DNA from 3 places in the Ruicaihuangia ninglii genome. Region 3 is predicted to be linked to each of the others. Evidence: predicted binding sites of a transcription regulator. Region 3 holds the regulator's gene; each other region holds the start of a gene.
What was found. The regulator LexA, encoded in region 3, represses DNA repair genes until DNA is damaged. The targets are predictions, from matches to a motif close to TCGAACANNTGTTCGA.
Positions count from the first base shown of each region.

Region 1 (5,243 bases), 670 kb from region 3:
GGCGGCCAGCACCGCGATGTTCTGCCATGGCTCGGCGAATCGTCCGTAAAAGTAGGCGGTGCCGAACGCCGAGGCAAACAGCGCGATCGTCGGCCAGACCAGCGCGCGTCCGTGGGACCGCAGTCGCGCTACCACCGCCTCGGGAGCCTGTGCGACGGGCGCGGTGTAAGGCTCAGGGGACATTCCTTATTCATACCTCAGATGGGTAACGTCACCGGCCGCGACAGCCACTTCGGAGCCATCCGAGGTGCGAACGAGCAGCCGCCCTGATTCGTCAACACCGGTCGCTTCGCCGGTCAGGATCTCACCGCCGGGCAACTGCACCTTGACCGCCTGGCCGATGGTCGTACACGCCTCGATCAGCGCGCTCCGGATGCCGCTGGCCTCGGCATCCCCAGACGCCTTACGGAACGCGCTGTACAACCCGTGCAGCTCGGACAGGTAGCCCTGAAGCGCCCGGTCGGGATCGCCGTCGCCGTGCAGGCCGACCGAAGTGGCAACCGGGGTCGGCAACTGGTCCGCCGGGATCGAGAGATTCAGGCCGGCGCCCAGGATGACGGCATCCGCGTCACCGGTCACCTCGGCAAGGATGCCGCTGACCTTGAGTCCGGCGATCTGCACGTCGTTCGGCCACTTCAGGCCGACGCTGGCGTCAGGCAGCAGCCGGCTGACGGTGCGCGACATGGCCAGCCCGGCAATCAGCGGCAGCCAGCCGAAGCTGTCCGCGCCGGTGCCCGGCCGCAGCAGCACCGAGATCGCGAGCGTCTGCCCCGGCGGCGCCACCCAGACCCTGCCCAGCCGGCCACGACCGGCGGTCTGGTGATCGGTGACGACGATGCTGAAGTCCCCGGCATCCGAGCCGCCCTTCAGCTCGTCGTTCGTCGAGCCGGTCTGCTCGAGGACACGGATCTGTGGGAAGGCCTCGAGGCTGCGCGGCAGGTGCATGACTCAAGGCTACGGTGACCTGGCAGGTTGAAGGCGCCGTCAGGAGCGGAGTTCGATCTGCACCGGGAACTCGTTCTGGATGCTGCCGTCCTCGGCGCTGATGTTGAATGCGACGACATCGTAGAAGCCAGGGGCCAGCGTGGGGAGTGTCACGATCTCGCCGAACGGAGACTCCACGCCGGCTTCAGCGGTCATCAGCTGCCGGGTGAACACGGCTGCGCCCGAAGCATCCCGGATCTCCACGGTCAGCGCCGCTTCGAACACGTTCGCCAGTCCCTGGATCGCCAGATTGCCTCCCGACGGAACGCTGTCACCGCAGACCGGGCTGGTCAGCAGGATCGGCGGGCGGTCGCTGGCGATCACGATCGGGCGCTCGACCACGTTGATCGGCCGGCCGTTCTCGGCACTCAATTCATAGGCACGCAGCGTTGCAGGCTCGTCCCCGGTGGATTCAGGCGCGAATCCGAGCCGGGCCTCCCACGTGCCTCGAGTGCCGCTTCCGGAGGTCGCCATGATGTGGCGGAGGCACAGGATGTCGCCCGCCTGGTTCACGACATCCACGGTGAGTGCCGCTTCGAAGGTGTTCGCGGTGCCGCTGGCCGTGAACGGAACCTCCACCGTGGCTCCTTCGCGGGGGAGGTTGATGATGATGGCGGCTTCGGCAGGCGGCGACGAGGGCGATCCCGACGGCGTCGGCGACCTGGTCGCCGTCGGCACGGGCGTCGTGGGATCGGGCGTCGTGGGCTCGGTGGGAGATGTGCCGGGCGAGACCGGCGGGGTGGGCGACGGCGTCAGGGCGGGGAAACCGTCACAGCCGGTCAGTGCGGCGCCGAGCACCGCTGCAGCAAGAAGAATAGATAGCCGGTGCCGAACCATGAGCGTGGTCCCTTTCTGCGCTGAAATCTAACCCTCGCGGCGGCGGACAGAGCCGATCGTTGTCAACCAGTTATCCGACTAGTCCGGCGTCTCTGGCTGGGGCTCATATTTGACAGAATGGGCCGGTGATCGAATCGAGCCGTGGCCCGGCTGCGGCGCGGGTGCTCGTCATCACGCCGACCTACAACGAGAAGGACAATCTCGCGCCGGTGCTCGAGCGGCTGTTCACCGCACAGCCGACGGTCGACGTGCTCGTCGTCGACGACAACAGCCCGGACGGCACGGGTCGGGTCGCTGATGGGATGGCGGCATCCGACCCACGCATTCAGGTGTTGCACCGCGGCGGCAAACAGGGCCTGGGCGCCGCGTATCTGGCGGGGTTCCGCTGGGGGCTTGAGCACGGCTACGACGTGATCGTCGAGATGGACGCCGATGGGTCGCACCCTCCGAGCGCTCTGGCTGCGATGCTGACCGCGGTGGCGGAGGGTGCTGGGCTCGCCATCGGCTCCCGATGGGTGCCCGGCGGGCAGGTCGTCAACTGGGCATGGCCCCGGCGCTGGCTGAGCCGCGCCGGCAATGGCTACACGCGGATTGCGCTCCGAATTCCGGTGCGGGACGCCACTGCCGGCTTCCGTGCCTACCGGGCAGACGTGCTGCGCCAGCTGCCACTTGAAGACGTGCACTCCCGCGGCTACTGCTTCCAGGTCGACATGGCGCTGCGAGTGCTGGATGCCGGGCATCGCGTCGCGGAGACACCGATCATCTTCCGGGAGCGCGAACACGGCGAATCCAAGATGAGCGGCGCAATCGTATTCGAAGCGATGGCGCGGGTGACCTGGTGGGGGCTGCGGCGGCGGTTCGGACGCCGCACCCGCTGATTGACCGGGTGGCGCGGCTGATCGGTTTGCACGCGCTGATCGGGCTTGCCATCCGCTGGTCGGGCCTCTCACGCGCTGATCGAGACGGTTACCCGTTGACTGAGCTTGCCCAGCGCGCCTCCTTCCCTGTTTCCCGCCCGTCCTCTCCTCCCCAAAAAATTTCTTGACGACTTATTCGAAAGGCATTCGTATTTATCTTCGAAGCTGAAACAATGGATGCATGCCACAAATCGCAGCTACATACGAGGAGACGGTGGCCGACCTAGTCGCCGCCGTCGGGTGCGTGCCCGTCTCGTCGGCTGCGCTGCAAGGGCTGTCGGATGACGTGCTGCTAGCGGTGCATGGTCAGTTCGCCGACGCCAGACGGATGCTCGACGCCCGCGCCACCGAGGTGACCGGTGAGATCGCCGCGCGTTCGGTGCGCGAGAACGGGCACGATGGGCTCGTACAGCGCAAGGGTTTCGGCTCGACGACCAAGTTCGTCCAGCAGACCACCGGTACCACGCCTCGGGATGCCGCCCGCCAGGTTCGGGTGGGCGTAATCATGCGCGAGCACCCGGCTGATCCGGATTCTTCAGCTCCAGCTCCACCACCAACGAAGCCATGGCTCACCGACGCGATCGACGCGGTCCGAGCGGGCTGGCTCTCGGCCGATGCCCTCGACGGCATAGAGCGCGGGCTCGGTGAGGTGACCGAGACCATCTCAGCGGCCGCGTTGATGAACGCGGCCGCTGTTCTGTTGCAGAGCCTCCGACAATCTCACGCCGCTGGTCTGCCGGCCGATGAGCGGCAGGTGTTCTCCCTGGCCCGGTCATTGCGGGAAGAGCTCGATGACGCGTTGATTGCGGAACGCGAGCAGTTCCTTCATCAGCAGCGGTCGTTCCGACGGGTCACGGGGCCGAATGGGCTGCCCAGGTTCATCCTTGATCCGGATGTCGAGACCGCCGCCTTGCTCGACGACCTGTACGACAAGATCACCTCGCCCCGCCGCGGTGGGCCCCGATTCGTCGACGCCGCAGGGAAAGCCTGGGCACAGCGAGTCGTGGACGACCCGCGGACGACCGACCAGTACGTGCACGATGCCATGGTCGATCTGTTGCGGTTGGCGATCAGCACCGGCAGCGCCGACACGCGTCAAATCCTCGGGACGCGGCTGCCGGCCGTCCGGGTGCTGGTTGCAGCGCCCAACCTCGAGAGCGGACGTGGTCCCGCGCGCCTCGAAAACAGCGATATCCCGGTTTCCGTTCAGACGGCAGAACGAATCATCTGCACCGCGGGCGCCCTCTTGCTCACCGTTGATGGCCATGGACAGCCACTGAAGTTGGGACGCAAACGTCGGCTATTCAGTCCCGGTCAACGCGTCGCTCTCGCCGCCCGAGACGGCGGATGTCTCTGGCCGGGGTGCCCGGTCTGCGCTGACATGACTGAGGCCCACCACATCGAAGAGTGGCAGCGCGACGAGGGGAAGACCGACACTGCAGATGGGGTTCTCCTTTGCCGTTTCCATCACCTGCTGCTGCACAACAACGGCTGGCAAGTTATTCGGCGAGGTGGCAGCTACTTGCTGATCCCGCCGCCCAGCGAGGACCCGCAGCAGACGCCCATTCCGATGCCATCCAAGAGTGCCGTGCTGCGCGACGTGATGAGCCCGGCACGGAATGCCCTGGGCGGACGAGGCGGCACTCGGTTTCCTGCCCGGGCCCAGGCGCCGGCCCCGGCCCCGGCGCCAGTCGATGTGCCCATCGGCGCCAGATCACCTGGCGAAAGCCGACCACCCAGCGAAAGCCCACCACCCAGCGAAACCTCGCTACCCAGCGAAACACCACCACCCAGCGAAACCTCGCTACCCAGCGAAACACCACCACCCAGCGAAACCTCGCCACCCCGGGAAACCTCGCAGCCCGGCGGAGCACCGCCCCCGAGCGAAAGTCCACCAGCCGGACACCACGGAACCGACGCCGTACCAATCGCCTCAGGTGGCTAGTGGAGAGGATCGGCGGGTGGTCGATCGCCCGTCAGGATGCTCGCAGCTATTCGGACCCGCCATGATGAGATTCGGATCCGCCATGATGAAACAGGAGGCCGGCGGCCGAGCCGCTGAGGCGTCGGATCAGCCGGCGGGCAGACTCTTACGCAACCGGCGCAGCGCCTTGAGCGTCGGCAGGGCCACCGAGCCGACGACGAGCGCGAGCGACCCGCCCACGCTTCGGTCGTAACGACCGAGCGCCTGCTTGCGCCGCCACGCCCTGCCCAGCGGACCGCCGGCGATCCGCCGGAACGGCCGCACCGGCAGATTGCCGCGCTCTCGTTCCAGGTTGAGCGCGTCAAGGTGGTCGAGCCAATCATCCTGGGCGGCACCGTGAAAGTAGTTCTCGTCCAGCCAGCCCGGATTGACCACACCGAAGCGGCCAGCGGCGAGATCCTCGAGCGAGCCGAACAAGCCACTGTCCTCGAAGATCTCGTTGATCTGCGCCGGACCGACCCCGAAATCATCGAGGGCGAGCACCGGCAGCCCGCGCGCGATCGCCTCGAGCGCCGCCGTCG
Region 1 is NZ_CP046619.1:442,628-447,870, reverse strand. It holds gene GO591_RS02190 (PH domain-containing protein) at 1-183, opposite strand, end outside; gene GO591_RS02185 (biotin--[acetyl-CoA-carboxylase] ligase) at 187-945, opposite strand; gene GO591_RS02180 (Gmad2 immunoglobulin-like domain-containing protein) at 985-1,821, opposite strand; gene GO591_RS02175 (polyprenol monophosphomannose synthase) at 1,947-2,699, shown strand; gene GO591_RS02170 (HNH endonuclease signature motif containing protein) at 2,920-4,683, shown strand; gene GO591_RS02165 (DUF6716 putative glycosyltransferase) at 4,810-5,243, opposite strand, start outside.
Region 1: GO591_RS02170 (HNH endonuclease signature motif containing protein) is a predicted target of LexA. The motif match lies at 2,886-2,901, and genes of this name have one in related genera.

Region 2 (5,243 bases), 390 kb from region 3:
AGTGGATGCCGAGGTGCCGGGGGAAGGTGAGCACCCGCTCGGCGAGGGCAACCACCGGCTGCGGAATGTCGTGATCGCCGCTGGAGATCTGCGCCCCCCAGCGTTCCACCTGCTTCGACCAGGCATCCTGCTGGCCTGGGCTGTAGCCGAGCGCCTTGGCCATGTCGCGCACCGCGAACTTCGGCCGGTAGCTGATCACATTCGCCACCTGCGCGGCATTGTGCCTGCCGTACTTGCCGTAGACGTACTGGATGACCTCTTCCCGGCGGTCGGAGTCGAAGTCGACATCGATGTCCGGTTCCTCCTCGCGCATGCTGGAGAGGAACCGTTCGAACGGCAGCCGATAGAAGATCGAGTCGACCGCGGTGATGCCAAGCAGATAGCAGACCGCCGAGTTCGCCGCGGAGCCGCGACCCTGGCAGAGGATGCCGCGGCCCTTCGCGAAGTGCACGATGTCACGCACGATCAGGAAGTAGCCGGGAAAGTCCTTCTGCTCGATCACCGCGAGCTCGCGTTCGATCCGGTCCCGGTTCTCGGCTGTCAGCTTCGGGTACTTGTGCGGCACCGCGTCCCAGACCAGCTGCCGCAGCCAGCTCATCGGCGTGTGCCCCTCGGGCACCTCCTGCTTCGGCAGCCCGGGACGCACACTCTTCAGCCGGAAGCCGAGGTCGTCGGCAACCGTGACGGTGTTCTCGATGGCGCCCGGATACCGGCTGAAGCGGCGTGCCATCTCGGCCCCCGAGCGCAGATGCGCGCCGCCGGATGCCGGCAGCCAACCGTCCATCTCATCGAGGCTGCGCCGGGCCCGAACCGCGGCCAGCGCGTCGCCGATGTGCCGCTCGGCCGGGCTGGCGTAGTGCACGTTGCCGGTGGCGACCACAGGCAGCCGCAACCGCTCGGCGAGACGAGCGAGCTGGTCGTTCCTGGTGGAATCGAGCGGATGTCCGTGGTCGGTGAGTTCGACCAGCACGTTGTCCTGGCCGAACAACTCCACCAGCCGGGCAACCTCTCGCTCCGCGGCATCCGCACCCTGGCTGGCGAGCGCCTGCCGCACGGTTCCCTTGCGGCAGCCGGTGAGCACCGTCCACTGGCCGTCCGCCCGGGCGGCCAGGGCGTCGAGGTTGTACAGCGGCCTGCCCTTCTCGCGGCCGTCCAGTTGCGCCTCGGTGAGCGCGGCGGCGAGCCGGTGATAGCCCTCCTGCCGGCGGGCGAGCACCACCAAATGGCTGCCCTCGGGGTCGGCCACGCCGTTCTGCGGTGTGGTCAGGCCGAGCGAGAGTTCCGCGCCGAACACGGTCTTCACGTCATAGCTCTCGGCCGCCTCGGCGAGCCGGACGACCCCATAGAAGCCGTCGTGGTCGGTCAGGGCGAGACCGTGCAGGCCGAGCCGGGAGGCTTCCTCGAGCAGTTCCTCGGGGGAGGACGCGCCGTCGAGGAAGCTGAAGTTGGAGTGCGCATGCAGTTCCGCATATGGCACCGCCGCGGCATCCGGAGCCTTCTCGATCGCGGCGGGCTCGTAGGCCTCCCGCTTGGTCGACCACGCCGGACTGTCGCCGCCGTCGGCGTTCGTCGGCCGGGAGCCGGGCCGACGCGAGTCCGACAGGCGGCGTTCGAACTCGGACCACGGGATCGGGGGGTTAGACCAGCCCATAATCAGTCATACCTCGCCTCGGCCCACCAGCCATGCGCGTCGAGCACCAGCAGCCAGGCCAGCCCGTCATCGTCGACCACCTGGAACCGGTGCGCCGCCCTGGAGTGCTCGGCATCCCACCAGCGCTCATCGATCGGCCAGGGACCGGCCCACGCGGTGACCTGTTTCGAGGCACCGGATGCCGCAACCAGCCGAGCTGGAGCAGCCGAGAGTCCCGCTCGCTCGTCCACCGACACCTGTTCGCCACTGTCCGCGAACACGGTCACCGGGTGCGGAGCGGGGAACACCGTCGCCGGAGCCGGCTGCGGCAGACTGCCCGGCCAAGGCTGGTCGGGGGAGCGCAGAAATGCCGGCCAGTCACCCCAGGGAACCAGCATCGCCCGCTCGGCAAGGGTGCGGCCGCCGCCGATGGCGACGGTGAGCACTCCCTCGTGGCCGAGCATGCTCTGCACCCGGGAGAGGGCGTGGTGGACCCGTTCGTCTGGTCCGTCACCGAACAGCCCGCGCTCGTGGTTGCCGATGGCATCCACGCTCTCCGGTACCACCCGTACCCGGGTGATCGGCGCGCTCAGCCCGCTGGCGCCGTCCGCCGTGCCGTTGCCCTGTAGCTGCCAGCGCAACCGGTCGACGACCTCCGCTGGGGTGAATGAGCGCGGGTGCAGCCAACTGCGTTCGGAGATCTCACCGTTCTCGGCATCCACCTCGATCCGCAACGCGGTGCAGACGAGTTTCGCCGCGGTCAGCTGGTCGATGAACCGTTCGGCCGCCTGTTTGAACGCGAACGCGGCCTGGTCGATCCGGTCGACCGGAGGCTCGAACCAGACGACGCCGTCAAGTTCAGCCGGCGGAGTGCGCGGGCTGACGCTGCGGGCATCCAGGCCGGAGGCGATCGCGTGCAGGCGTGCGCCGTCCACCCCGAACCGTCCTTCGACATCGATGGCCTCGAGCGCGGCGAACTCACCGAGGGTGCGGATGCCCAGCCGCTTCAGCAGGGCAACCAGGTCGGGCCGGTCGAGGATGCCGATCGGCAGTGGCGCCAGGAACTCGGCCGCGCCGCCCTCCGGCACGATCAGCACCCGCGTCGCGGGCTGAGCGGCCCGGGCTGCCTGTTCTGCGGTGAACGGCCCGTCGGCGATTCCGGCTCGGGCGTCGAAGCCGAGTTCCCCGAGCCGGCCGAGCAGGGTCAGCGCGGCGGCCAGTTCCCCGCCGTAGTAGCGGCTGGGGCCGCGGGAGCGGATGGCGCAGGTTCCCGGTCGCAGCAGTTGCACGCCGGGGGTGAGCCGCTCCAACTCGGCGAGCGCCGGCTCGAACACCCGGGCGTCGAGGGCGGGATCGTACTGTTCCACGATGAGCTCCGGGCAGCGGGCCTGCGCCTCACGGATGCGCAGGCCACGCTTCACGCCCTCCACTCGGGCGGCGGCCGAGCACGCGAACACCAGCCCTCGATCGACGAGAGCGATCGGCAGGTCACGATCCAGGTCGAGTGACTGTGCTGCGGCAATGACTGGCCAGTCCGGGCACCACAACACGAGGGTTCTTGTGGATGACGCGGGGTGAAACACCCTTCTATCTTCGAACATATGTTCGATTCAGTCAATCTGTGCTCGCGAACCCCTTATCGTTGACCACAAGGGCCGCGGGTGGGTGGCCTGAAACACCGGTCGGGGAGGAACATCGGTGCAGGTGTGGGGATGGCCGTGGGTACTCGTCTATCCGGCGGTCTTGCTGCTGCTGATGACAGGGATCTGGATGGTGCAGCGCACCCGACCCGGTTTCGGCCGTCGCCTGGCCATCGTGCTCTCACTCATCGCCGGCGCCCTGTACCTCTCCTGGCGGATCGGCTTCACCATTCCCACCGGCTCGGTCGCCGACACCATCGTCGGGGTCACCCTGATCGTGGTTGAGATCATCGGCTTCGCGCAGACCGTCGCCTTCTCGGTCGTCGTGTGGAGCCCGGCGCCACCCCCACCGGTTCCACTGTCGGCGCTCAGCCGATTCCCCAGCGTCGACGTCTTCATCGCCACCTACAACGAGCCGGTGAGCACCCTGCGGCTGACACTCGCTGGTGCGGTCAACCTGCGCTATCCCGGCCCGGTGTCGGTCTACCTCTGCGATGACGGTTCCCGGGCCGAGGCCCGGGAACTGGCGGATGAGTTCGGGGCGCGGCACCTCACCCGCACCGACCACTCGCACGCCAAGGCCGGCAACCTCAACAACGCGCTCGCGAACAGCTCGGGCGAACTGGTCGTCACGCTCGATGCGGACATGGTGCCGAAACAGGACTTCCTGGAGAAGACCGTCGGTCACTTCAGCGATGACGCGCTGGCGTTCGTGCAGGCGCCGCAGGCTTTCTACAACCAGGATCCCTTCCAGTACAACCTGTTCTCCGGGCAGGTGCTGCCCAATGAGCAGGACTTCTTCATGCGCACCCTGCAGGGTGCCAAGGCGCGCTTCAACGCCACCATGTACGTCGGCAGCAACACGGTGTTCCGCCGCACCGCGCTCGAGGCCATCGGTGGATTCGCGACGGGCGTGATCACCGAGGACATGGCGACCGGGATGCTGCTGCAGTCGGCCGGGTTCCGCGCCACCTACGTGCCGGACGTCATCGCTGCCGGCCTTGCCCCGGAAAGCTTCCCCGACCTGCTCAAGCAACGCGACCGCTGGTCGCGCGGGAACGTGCAGTCCGCGCGCAAGTGGAACCCGCTGACGATGCCGGGGTTCACGCCGATGCAGCGCTGGCTCTATGCCGACGGCGTCGTCTACTGGTACTTCGGTGTCTTCAAGCTCGTCTACCTGCTCGCGCCACTGCTCTTCCTGCTGTTCGGCGTCGTGCCTGTCAACGCGGAGCTGGCCTGGCTCGCCGTGTTCTGGCTGCCCTTCTTCGTGACGTCGATGCTGAGTTTCCGGATCGTCGCCGATGGCAGGCGCAGCTTCCTGTGGAGCCACGTCTATGAACTGGCCATGGCTCCGACGCTCGCCATCTCAACCGTCGCCGAAACCTTCGGGCTGAAGGTGACCGCGTTCGCGGTCACCCCGAAGGGAATGCTGTCGAGTAATCGGCAGTTCCACTGGCGGATCGCGCTGCCGCACCTTGTGCTCCTGGCGCTGTCCGTCATCGGGCTGCTCAACGTCTTCGTGTTCAACCCGCAGGCGTACTCGCTGGCCGCCCTCGTCATCAGCGTGCTCTGGACCGTCTACAACGCGGCGGGCCTGCTGATGGCGGTGCTCATCTGCATCGAGCGGCCCAGGGTCCGCACCGCCGAGCGAGTTCCGGTCGACTTGCCGGTGAGCGTGTCGTTCACCGGCCTCGGTTCGGTCCCCGGGCGGATCGTCGACCTCAGCGTGGGCGGTGCCAGGATCTTCGTGCCCTTCGGCGCTGCCATCGATGCAGGTGTCCTGGTCGATGCCGCACACAAGCCCACCGCGGTTGACCTCGCTCCAGTGGGTCGGGTCAGTGGTCAGAGCCGCTGGATCGTGGGCACGAACGACGGCGTCACGCTCGGGTTCGTCTTTGACCCATTGTCGACCGGCCAGTGGATTGACCTCGTGAGCGTGCTCAGCTCGTCGCCGGCGTGGGTGCGCAACGACC
Region 2 is NZ_CP046619.1:1,499,244-1,504,486, forward strand. It holds gene GO591_RS07115 (error-prone DNA polymerase) at 1-1,651, opposite strand, end outside; gene GO591_RS07120 (DNA polymerase Y family protein) at 1,654-3,213, opposite strand; gene GO591_RS07125 (glycosyltransferase) at 3,329-5,243, shown strand, end outside.
Region 2: GO591_RS07120 (DNA polymerase Y family protein) is a predicted target of LexA. The motif match lies at 3,224-3,239, and genes of this name have one in related genera.

Region 3 (5,243 bases):
AGCCCGCTCGTTGACATCCACGGCCCACACGGTCGCGTGTGGCGACTCCAGGGCCAGGGTGAGCGCGATCGGACCCCAGCCACAACCAAGGTCGAGCAGGTTGCCACCCGGCGGTGGCGCGGGCGTGTTCGAGAGCAGCACCTGGGTGCCGACGTCGACGTGGTCAGGGCTGAACACCCCACCCGCGGTCGTCAGTTGAAAGTCACGCCCGGCGAGCCGCGCATGAATCTGGCGCAGGTTGGCCTCGCTCGAGGGCATTGATGAGAAGTAATGCTCCGCGGCCATGCAGAGAAACTTACCGAAAAGCGAAGGAACTAGTGTGACTGATATGACAGAGCGCGAAGACAAGCGCGGCGCCGACGAGGGCGCGGTCGACCGTGTGCTGGCCGCCGAGCAGTCCCGATCGGTTGGCTACGCCCGCTTCGGAGGGCGAGCGGAGGCGCTTCAGGACGCCGATCACTACAGCGACCAGCGCGACGGTGAACAGTTCGAGCGTGAGGACCGTGCGGCGCTCCGCCGCGTTCGCGGACTGTCGACTGAGCTCGAGGACGTCACCGAGGTTGAGTACCGGCAACTGAGGCTCGAGAACGTGGTGCTCATCGGCGTGTACTCCGGTGGCTCCCTCGAAGACGCCGAGAACTCGCTGCGCGAACTCGCAGCACTTGCCGAGACCGCCGGTGCGGCTGTGCTCGACGGGCTGCTTCAGCGCCGCCCGAATCCCGATCCCAGCACGTACCTCGGCCGCGGCAAGGCGCAGGAGTTGGCCGACATCGTCAGGGCAGTCGGCGCCGACACCGTGGTCGCCGACACCGAGCTCGCACCCAGCCAGCGCCGTGCGCTGGAGGATGTCGTGAAGGTCAAGGTAATCGACCGCACCGCGGTGATCCTCGACATCTTCAGCCAGCACGCCAAGAGCCGTGAGGGCAAGGCGCAGGTCGAACTCGCGCAGCTCGAGTACCTGCTGCCGCGCCTGCGCGGCTGGGGTGAGTCGATGAGCCGCCAGGCCGGTGGCCAGGTCGGATCCGCCGGCGCCGGCATGGGAAGCCGCGGACCAGGTGAAACCAAGATCGAACTCGACCGGCGCCGCATCCACACCCGGATGGCCAAGCTGCGCAAGCAGATCAAGGGCTTCGCGCCCGCCCGTGAGGCGAAGCGCGCCAACCGCAGCCGGTACGAGGTGCCGAGCGTTGCGATCGCCGGATACACCAACGCCGGCAAGTCGAGCCTGCTCAACCGGATCACCCAGGCCGGCGTGCTCGTCGAGAACGCGTTGTTCGCAACCCTGGACGCGACGGTCCGCCGCACGCACACCCCGGACGGGCGGCTGTACACGCTGGCCGACACGGTCGGGTTCGTGCGGAACCTGCCTCACCAGCTGGTCGAGGCGTTCCGGTCAACACTTGAGGAAGTCAAGGATTCCGAGGTCATCGTGCACGTCGTCGACGGCGCGCACTCCGACCCGGCCAGCCAGATCACAACCGTGCGAGATGTCATCGGCGAGATCGACGCGCGCGACATCCCCGAGATCGTCGTGTTCAACAAGGCCGACCTCCTGGACGCCGACCAGCGGTTGCTGCTGCGCGGACTGGAACCGGACGCCGTGTTCGTGTCGGCACGAACCGGCGAGGGCGTCGAGGAGCTGCAGCAACGGATCGCCGACCTGCTGCCCGCCCCCGAGGTGGAAATGACGTTGCTGGTGCCCTACGACCGGGGCGAAGTCATCTCTCGCCTGCACGTGCAGGGGCGAGTCCTGAAGACGGAGTACCTCGAGAAGGGCACCCGCGTGAAGGCGCTCGTGCACCCGTCGCGAGTGGATGGCCTGAGCGACTTCGTCGAGCAGCACGCCCGCTGATCACCTGGCAACAGCGCAAACCGTTGGTCGAGCTTGCCGAGATCCGGTCTCGGCAAGCTCGACTAGCGGACTTCTGGCGTCGTCTGGGCGCCTAGTCGGCCGAGACCGGGCTCGTGGCCGACGGCGCGGACGCAGGCGACGCGGGCGAGGCGACCGACGGCGCCGACAGCACCGACGGTGCGCTGATCGGCGAGGCGGCGCTGGGTGCTGAAACGGGGCTGGCCGGGGTGGCAACGCTCGGGGTCGAGTCGACGACGGACGCGGCCTGGTCGGACATCGACACCGGTGCCGTCTGCTCGCTGGTCGGGGCGCTCGGGATGCCGAATGCCGCCCCGCTGGTCTGGGTGACGGGGCGCGTGTCAACCGCCGCACCGCTGACGTCGTTCACGCCCGTGGCGTGGGCCGCGGCCACCGCGCCGCCGCCGATCAGGCCCAGGCCGAGAACCGATGCCGCTCCGATGGCGGTCCACTTGGTCTTGTTCTGCATAGTCATCTCCTGCTCGTCGAGACCCGACTCCATGCCGCGGGCTTGATGACTACCAGCCTCGTCGGGCTCCATGAGATGCCGAGGAGACCTAGGTGAGGGCATTCTCATCTTCTGTTCGGTCGTCGATGCGGCCATCCCGTGACCGCCAGGTACCCACGGGTCGGCAGAACAGGAGCGCCACGATCGCGATCCCAGCGAGCGCCGCATCAGGCAGCCACGTGCCCAGGACGATGACGTGCGAGATGAGGAACAGCGGCAGCGTCCAGAGCGCCAACCAGCCCGCCGGCTGTCGGATGAGCCCGATTGCCACGATCAGCCCCAGCACAGCGAAGGCAAGGCCGAACGACGCAATCAGTACCTGAGCATCGAACGGGAAGGGGTCGTCTACGAACAGCGTGGACAGGGCGATGACACCGCTCAACGCGAACAGCACGCAGAGCAGCACCTGGCCGACACGGAAGAGAAGAGACACGTGCACCTCCTAGTGTGAGATGGGCTCACACTAGAGGCGGTCTCACGCCTCGCGCAATGGGTGCCGGCGGTCAGATCGTGCGCAGGACCGCCACGACCTTGCCGAGCACCTCGGCGAAATCACCCAGGATCGGTTCGAAGTTCGAGTTGCGGGGGAGCAGCCAGGTATGCCCGTCACGCTGACGGAACACCTTGACCGTAGCCTCGGAGTCCAGCATCGCAGCGACGATGTCACCGTTCTCCGCGGTCTTCTGCTGTCGAACGACAACCCAGTCGCCGTCGCAGATGGCGGCGTCGATCATCGAGTCGCCAACGACCTTGAGGATGAACAGGTCGCCCTTGCCGACCAGCTGCCGAGGCAGCGGGAAGACCTCTTCGATCTGCTGCTCGGCGGTGATCGGGATGCCAGCGGCAATACGTCCGACCATCGGAACCATCGCCGCGTCGCCCACCGGTGCGGATGTCTCGGACGAATCCTCGATCGCGGGGAGGTCGATCAGGATCTCGAGCGCCCGGGGGCGGTTCGGGTCGCGCCGCAGGTATCCGCTGAGCTCAAGCTGGTTCAGCTGATGCGTGACGCTCGACAACGAGGACAGGCCAACTGCGTCACCGATCTCGCGCATGCTCGGCGGATAGCCGCGCTGGGAGACCGAGCGCTGGATCACATCAAGGATCGCGAGCTGCTTCTCGCTCAGGTTCTTCCGGCGCCGTGTGCGGCGCTCGGGCTCAGCCTTCTCGTCCATCGGTCTCCCCTCCGCACGGCCATCGACCTGCAATGTCGGTGGTCCCTGATTGTCTGTCTCCAGACACTCGAAACTGTATCCACAAACACCGTGGAAACAAACATGCATTCGAGAGTGTCGTGGCATTAGGGGCAGATTGTCCCTTGACGCCGCGATTCTTTCGAATGTATGTTCGGAACACAGCTTCGCATCCGGTGGCTCCCGGCCGAGCACCGGATGCGAAACCCTCAAGGAGGTAATACTCATGAGCACCATCACCCTGGCCCCTGCTCCCGTCCGCACCCGGCTGCGCCTCACCCGCCGCGGCCGCATCGTGATCACCGGTCTCGTCTCCCTGCCGCTCGTGCTCGGCGTGCTCTTCACCTCGCTCAACGGCGGGGGAGCAACCGCAACCTCGGACCGCAGCGCCGCGTCCTTCGAGTACGTCACCATCCAGGCCGGCGAATCGCTGTGGGGCCTCGCCGAGTCGATCGCGCCCGACGCCGACCCGCGGGACGTCATCTCCGACATCCTCTCGCTCAACCAGGTGAGCACCGCCGACGTGCACCCGGGGCTGCGCCTCGCGCTGCCGTCCGCCTACAGTCACTGACGACACCCGTAACCGCGCTCAGGAGCACGCCTCTAAAATAGGTTGGTGACTTCTCTTGCTGACCTGCCCATTCGTGATGACCTGCGCGGACAGTCGCCCTACGGCGCTCCGCAGAAGAGCGTGTCAATTCGGCTGAACGTCAACGAGAACACCCATCCGATGCCCGACGACGTGGCAGAGGAGATCGTCGCGCGGATCACCGCGGTCGTCCGTGGGCTGAACCGCTACCCGGACCGTGAATTCACCGACCTGCGCGACAGCCTCGCCGGGTACCTCGGACACGGCCTCGACCGCTCGAACATCTGGGCGGCGAACGGATCGAACGAGGTCCTGCAACAGATCCTCCAGGCCTTCGGTGGTCCCGGACGAAGCGTCCTTGGCTTCCCACCCACCTACTCGATGCACTCGATCCTGGCTGCGGGCACCGGAACACGCTGGGTCGCCGGGCCGCGCGACGCCGACTTCGAACTGTCGGCAGCGACCGCGGTGGCTGCGGTCGAGGCCGAGCGGCCGGACCTGGTCTTCTTCTGTTCCCCGAACAACCCGACGGGCACTCCGGTCTCACTCGACACCATCGCCGCCGCCTATGACGCGACGGACGGCATTGTCGTCGTCGACGAGGCCTACGCCGAGTTCGCGCCCGCCGACCAGCCGACCGCCCTCACACTGCTGCCGGGCCGGCCACGCCTGATCGTGTCCCGCACGATGAGCAAGGCGTTCGCCTTCGCCGGCGCCCGAGTCGGCTACCTGGCCGCGGATCCCGCCATCGCCGACGCGCTGCGGCTGGTGCGCCTGCCCTACCACCTGTCCGCGCTCACCCAGGCCGCTGCGATCGCCGCGCTCGCGCACGCCGACGAGATGCTCGCGATGGTCGAGGACATCAAGGCCCAGCGCGACCGGATCATCACCGAGCTTCGGCGGCTCGGCTATAAGACGTACCGCAGCTGGTCGAACTTCGTGCTGTTCGGCGGGGTCGCCAACCCCAACGAACTCTTCGAGACCCTGCTTGCGCAGGACATCATCATCCGTGACCTCGGCATCGACGGCCACCTCCGGGTCAGCGCCGGCACCGAAGCCGAGACGACGGCGTTCCTCGAGGCG
Region 3 is NZ_CP046619.1:1,110,952-1,116,194, forward strand. It holds gene GO591_RS05285 (class I SAM-dependent methyltransferase) at 1-285, opposite strand, end outside; gene hflX (GTPase HflX) at 329-1,852, shown strand; gene GO591_RS05295 (hypothetical protein) at 1,944-2,339, opposite strand; gene GO591_RS05300 (hypothetical protein) at 2,428-2,811, opposite strand; gene lexA (transcriptional repressor LexA) at 2,882-3,553, opposite strand; gene GO591_RS05310 (LysM peptidoglycan-binding domain-containing protein) at 3,798-4,142, shown strand; gene GO591_RS05315 (histidinol-phosphate transaminase) at 4,188-5,243, shown strand, end outside.